2 regions of the Bradyrhizobium sp. AZCC 1610 genome follow, and region 2 is predicted to be linked to the other one. Evidence: predicted binding sites of a transcription regulator. Region 2 holds the regulator's gene; the other holds the start of a gene.

Region 1 (3,207 bases), 760 kb from region 2:
ACCGATAGGCCTGCCAGGCTGCGCTTGCCGTCTCAAGCTCCTTTTCGGTGACATCGACGACCGGCGGCCGCCACCTGCCAAATTTCTCAAGCGCGCTCATCTTCAGATCGACAAGACGCAGCTTCAACCTGCTAATGGTTTCAGGATAAGAGCGGAAATAATCGAGCAGCCAGATCAGTTTCAGCTGCGCGCCCGGCCGTATGTCGAACCATAGTTCGACGGTTTCGTATTGCTGGCAGAATTCGGCCAGGCTCCGATTACGGTGCCTTCTGTTTTTGCTCCGGTGGGTGCCCCAGTCCGACCAGTGTGTGGCCCGGTTCCGGTCGTGACTCCCGGTGCGAGGGCCAAGATGGGCTGCGAGTTCATCTGGCGAGGGCTGCGGTCCCCACACGAAGTTGAAAAAATCCAAATTTAGCACGAGATCGGCGAGGTCATTTTCCATAAAGTCCGGCATCAACCATCCGGTCAGGACGAGAGGCTTCATTGAACTCTCCGACGATACCTACCCACCAAACAAAACGGGCGCCAAAGACGTCGGCAACTCAACGTCCGCAGCGCCCGTCTGTCGCGTCTCAGGCCTTTGCGGCCTGAAGCGTTGGAAACTTATTCGTCGCCCGCCGGCTCCTCGCCGTCGGCGTCGCGCTCAGGGGAGCCTGCCAGAATCTGCTCAGCAATCAGGCCGGAGTTCTGGCGGATCGCCGTCTCGATCTTGGCGACCATGTCGGGGTTGGCCTTGAGGAAGGCTTTCGAGTTCTCGCGCCCCTGCCCGAGCCGCTGGCTGTCATAGGAGAACCACGCGCCCGACTTCTCGACGATGCCGGCCTTGACGCCGAGATCGAGGATTTCGCCCATCTTGGAGACGCCTTCGCCATACATGATGTCGAATTCGACCTGCTTGAACGGCGGCGCCAGCTTGTTCTTCACCACCTTGACGCGGGTCTGGTTGCCGACCACTTCGTCGCGCTCCTTGATCGCGCCGATGCGGCGGATGTCGAGGCGGACGGAGGCGTAAAATTTCAGCGCGTTGCCGCCGGTGGTGGTTTCCGGCGAGCCGTACATCACCCCGATCTTCATGCGGATCTGGTTGATGAAGATCACCATGGTGTTGGACTTGTTGATCGAGGCGGTGAGCTTGCGCAGCGCCTGGCTCATCAGCCGCGCCTGCAGGCCGGGCAGCGCATCGCCCATCTCGCCTTCGAGTTCGGCCTTCGGCACCAGCGCTGCAACGGAGTCGACCACCAGCACGTCGACCGCGCCGGAGCGCACCAGCGTGTCGCAGATTTCCAGCGCCTGCTCGCCGGTGTCGGGCTGCGAGATCAGCAGTTCGTCGATGTTGACGCCGAGCTTGCGCGCATAGACCGGATCGAGCGCGTGTTCGGCGTCGATGAAGGCGCAGATGCCGCCCTTCTTCTGTCCCTCCGCCACCGTGTGCAGCGCCAGCGTGGTCTTGCCTGAAGATTCCGGCCCGTAGATTTCGACCACACGTCCCCTCGGCAGGCCGCCGACGCCCAGCGCGATATCGAGCCCGAGCGACCCCGAAGAAATGGTCTCGATGTCCATCGAACGGTCATTCTTGCCCAGCTTCATCACCGAGCCCTTGCCGAACTGGCGCTCGATCTGGGAGAGCGCGGCGGACAGGGCCTTGGTCTTATCCATGGAGGATCCTTCGACGATACGCAGGGCAGTGGTGGACATAATACGTGCTCCTTATGGCGGGGATTCGCGAGCGGGACAAACGGGCGGTGGCAAGTTCGGGATTCGACTTCGGGATTCTTCGGGATTCGACAGCGTACGGGAATCTCGTACCACCTTTGTTCTATGTTCGCAATATGTTCTTTTCCGGGATTTGGTGCTGGCCTGTTTTAACCCCTCGTGGCCTAAATTGAATTTGTGGGTGGCCTAGTTTGACCGCCCTACACTTTCTAGCGGGTAGGAACTTGTGCCAGGAACCGGTCACAAGGGGGCCATGTCGGTGACAATCACGCGCCGCAAAGTCGCCGACACCTGTTCTCGGTAAATCTACGTGCAATGGGAATTTTGAGGTACCTCAAGGGTATTAAACTTGGGGTAGAATCCGGCGCGAGAAATGGCCATGGACAGCGCGCAGCACTGCCAGGATCAGGCGGCAGAATGCCGTCGCTTGATGAAATCAGCGCGGAGTGAGGCTGAGGCTAAGACTCTGAAAGAGATCGCCCAAAGTTGGACGAGAGTCGCCGGCCAGATCGATCGATACCACGCGCTCATGCGTGAACTGGCCCGCCACGTCGCCCGGAAGTAAGGCCGCCTCAGTTGGCAGCCTCTTTCATTTTGTATAGTCCTGCGGTGGCGGTGGTAGCCCCTCCGTCCCCTTAGGCGAATCTTTGTAGATCATCTTGAAGATGCTTGCCGCAGTACCGTCCACCTTGAACTGAATGCGCAGCGGCTTGGCTATGTAATGCAGCAGTTGCAGTCTCATTTTGGTTCTCCAAAAAAAGACCCCCAGCACCATTGCTGGGGGGTCAATTCGTTAGTGGCTTGTTTTGAAAAGCGGAGTGGCCTATTTCGGCCAGTACCCGGGATTTGGTACTGGCCTGTTTCCGACCTCAGGGACCCGGTTCGAAAAATCGCAATGGCCTGATTTGAGTTTTGTCGGCTGCCGGACAGACGGAATGAAACAACCGGCCTTTAATTAGCGATGGGTGGGCTCAAGAGGGACCCCATGGCTCAGCAGCGTAAGCGCGTCACTCACACGGCGACCTTTGAAGAGCGGCTAGCGGAAGAGGCGATTAAATTCAAAGCGGCCGCTGAAAAGCAACCTCCCGGCAGCATGGCCCGAGAACTGCTTTTGCGGCGTGCCCGGCAGGCCGAGACGGCCGCTCACATCAATGAGTGGCTGAGATCGCCCGGCCTGCGGCCCCCAAACTCATTGGAAAACTTGCTGTCCGATCAGAAGAAGTAAGGCCGCACCCCAGTGTCCTGGACTGGCAAGGGGACCCGGAAGTGAAGGACTATCGAGCCTCTCTGGAGAAGCTTCGGAGCAATGCGGCTGAAGCGGCGCGGATCCGCGACCTTGCAACGGACATGACCAAGCGCGAAATGTTCGACCGGCTGGCCAAGCATCTGGGCCAACTGGCTGATGACGTTGAGCGGTCCATGAACGGGTCCATGAACGCGCCAAAAGCCAGCTACGAGTAAGGCCGCCGGCAAAGTTCGTCAGTATCACCACGG
Region 2 (3,207 bases):
CGATGGTCGCAATGTCGCCGTCCGCGGCCAGGATGGAAGGCTGCATCTGATGCATGCGGCGAAGGGCTCCCGGGATGCCTTCCTCCTGAAGGAGTGGCTGGCGGCGGACGCGGACGCGCGTACGGCCGCTGACGCATCGCTCACCGCAGGCGTCTCATGCGACGACCTTGGCTGCGTAACGCAATCCGCCGGCGGCCTTATCGCGCAGGCGCTCAAGCCCGAGGCGCTTTCGGACGATTGCGAGCGCGCGGCGCTCATCGTGACGCTGCGGCAGGCGCCCGCTTCATGCGCGGCTTCCGTCATCGATGCCGACCGGTTGCGGCGGCAGGGCGCAATGGCGTTGCGGCGAGGCCGTGAGGGATTTGTCGTCGAGGCAGCCAAGCCCAGGGGGATCGACCGCCCGTGGTCGCCGGCCGCAGCCGACGAGCGCGAGGCCGACGCCACCGTGCTTGCGCCGCGTGTCGTGCCGCCGCGCGCCGTCGATGCGACGCCGGCCGAGGCCGACCTTCAGGCGGAGGAATAGAGGAACATCAGTGCTCGTCGACCGTCGGGCTGGCGGGTATTTCGAAGGCGCCCAGATGAAACTCCTCAGGCGCGTCGGGCTCCGATGGCAAATTGACCAGCGTGAACGACGCCTCGGGGAATTGCCGCCAGATCGCGAGATCCTCGGCCGTGATGGTGAGCCAGCCGTACCTGAACATGTATCGTCCGGGCTCGGTGACGCGTCCGGCCTTTTGCCATGTAACCTTGTTGACCACCGACTGCCCCTCGGCGCCGAGTTCTGAAAAAATTACATTACCACGATCCGCCGGCCTAAACCGGCGGATCGCGTTCGCGTTTGCGTTTATCCGGTCACGATGGATTCGGCCGGCGGCGCTTCCGTCACCTTCGGTGCACGTTCGCCCTCGGTCACCGGCAATTGCAGCACAGTCGCGCGCTGGCCTTCGCAGAGCTGCGTCACCAGCACATGGCTTCCGTCAGGAAATTCGATCGCGTCATGGTGACGGTCGGATACTTCGGGTTCGATCTGGTTAAACTTGCCGACCCGCCAGTCGGTGGTTCGCGTCCAGATCCACCGGTTATCGTATTTGACGTCCTCGGCGAACGCCAGCTCGGTGCCGGGAAGCATGCAGACCGCCACTGCTGGCTCGCGTTCCGACGCAAAGCCGCGGGTCGATGTACCGCGGAAGGTCGTGGTGATCAGCGTCTCGCCGACCTGGGCAGGCCGCGTTGCCACAGCATGCAGGCTATAGTCACACATCGGATGGCTCCCTCGTTTGAGATAGCTGACCCGTGTCTCGAAGGAGGCACAAGCCTCTATCAGAGTGGACATGGCGCAGAGCCTTTTCTTGTTTCTGGGCAATTCTGCGACTGGCGCGCTGCGCCTAAATCACAAACGCGCTAACGCGGCTTGGTTCCGGCCGCGCCACAAAAAACCCCGGCCGAAGGCCGGGGCGGGGTGTCGTCGCCGTCGTGTCTGCAATCCGACAGTTCAATACTTCCGGTACAGGCCGATCAGCTTGCCCTGAATCCGGACCCGGTTCGGCGGCAGGATGCGGACTTCGTAGGAGGCATTGGCCGGCTCCAGCGCAATCGAGGCGCCGCGGCGGCGGAAGCGCTTCAGCGTGGCTTCCTCCTCGTCGATCAGCGCCACCACGATATCGCCGGTGTCGGCGGTCTCGTTACGCTGGATCAGCGCCATGTCGCCGTCGAGAATCCCGGCGTCGACCATGGAATCGCCGCGGACTTCGAGCGCGTAATGCTCGCCGGAGCCGAGCATGTCAGGCGGCACGCTGATGGTGTGGCTGCGGGTCTGCAGCGCCTCGATCGGCGTACCGGCGGCGATCCGGCCCATCACGGGGACGGCGACCGGGCGGTTGCCGTCATCCTCGGAAGCCGGCACGCTCACCGAGCGCTTGCCGAGCGTGCCTTCGATGACGCTCGGCGTGAAGCCGCGGCGGCCGTTGCCGGCGGCAGCAAGCTCCGGCAGCTTGATGACTTCGATGGCGCGGGCGCGGTTGGGCAGCCGGCGGATGAAGCCGCGCTCCTCCAGCGCCGTAATGAGGCGGTGGATTCCGGATTTCGAGCGCAGGTCGAGCGCGTCCTTCATCTCGTCAAAGGAGGGCGGTACGCCGGCCTCTTTCAGCCGTTCATTGATGAAACGCAGAAGTTCATACTGTTTGCGCGTAAGCATCGCGAGCAATCCCCCGGTTGGCACAGTCTTTCGGTCCCGAAGCGTCAGGGTCCATCGCGGGAGTCCCTAAAACTCCCAACCCTGGACACTAGCAGTCGAAACAAATCATGAACGGACACTATATGTTCGATATGTGTTCCGCAACCACTTAATTTCAGGTGAACGCATTGCGGCTTCGGCCCAAAACGCCCTTAAAGGCGCCGTTCAGGGCATCATTCGGGCAGCCGGAGCAGTTCGCAGCGCGAACCCTTTGCGGCAGCCGGCGCGAACGGCGGACGTATCACAAGTGCCCGCGCCGCAGCGAGATTCCCGAGCAGCGATGAATCCTGGTGGCTCACCGGCACCGCCATCAGCGTGCCGTCCGCGCGCGCTTCGAGCCGTGCCCGAAGATAGTCTTCGCGCTGGTCGTTGGCGGCGAGATCGCGGCCCAGCAAGGCGCTTTCGCGCGGATGATGGATGGTGTCGCAGCCCGATAGCGCACGAATCAACGGCACCAGAAACAGGAAGCCGCAGACATAGGAGGAGACCGGATTGCCGGGCAGGCCGATCACCCGCATCGTGCCCAGCCTGCCGTGCATCATCGGCTTGCCCGGCCGCATCGCTATGCGCCAGAACGCCATGGCCGTCCCCTCGGCCTCCAGCGACCGCTTGACGAGGTCATGGTCGCCGACCGAGGCGCCGCCCAGGGTGATCAGGATATCCGCGCTTGCCTCGCGCGCACGGCGGATACCTTGCGCGGTGGCATCGACCGTGTCGGCGGCGATTCCGAGATCGACGACCTCGGCGCCCTCGGCCCGCGCCAGCGCCCGGATGCCGTAGCCGTTGGAATAGACGATCTGGCCGGGGCCGGGGGTAGCGCCCGGCATCACCAGCTCGTCGCCGGTGGCGAGGACTGCGACCTTTGGGCGGCGGTGCACCGCAAGCTCCGGATAGTTCATGCCGGCGGCGAGCGACAAATCGCGGTCGGTCAGGCGGCGCCCGCGCGTGAGCAGCACATCGCCCTCGCGGAAATC

Evidence for each region. The regulator LexA, encoded in region 2, represses DNA repair genes until DNA is damaged. The targets are predictions, from matches to a motif close to TGTTCNNNNTGTGTTCNG.
Region 1: recA (recombinase RecA) is a predicted target of LexA. The motif match lies at 1,820-1,837, and genes of this name have one in related genera.

The regions. Positions count from the first base shown of each region.
Region 1 is NZ_JAZHRR010000001.1:4,299,866-4,303,072, forward strand. It holds gene V1279_RS21345 (hypothetical protein) at 1-484, opposite strand, end outside; gene recA (recombinase RecA) at 604-1,695, opposite strand; gene V1279_RS21355 (hypothetical protein) at 2,303-2,455, opposite strand; gene V1279_RS21360 (hypothetical protein) at 2,699-2,938, shown strand; gene V1279_RS21365 (hypothetical protein) at 2,980-3,174, shown strand.
Region 2 is NZ_JAZHRR010000001.1:3,537,893-3,541,099, reverse strand. It holds gene V1279_RS17555 (ComEC/Rec2 family competence protein) at 1-523, shown strand, start outside; gene V1279_RS17550 (hypothetical protein) at 531-758, opposite strand; gene V1279_RS17545 (hypothetical protein) at 845-1,261, opposite strand; gene lexA (transcriptional repressor LexA) at 1,493-2,194, opposite strand; gene V1279_RS17535 (molybdopterin molybdotransferase MoeA) at 2,407-3,207, opposite strand, start outside.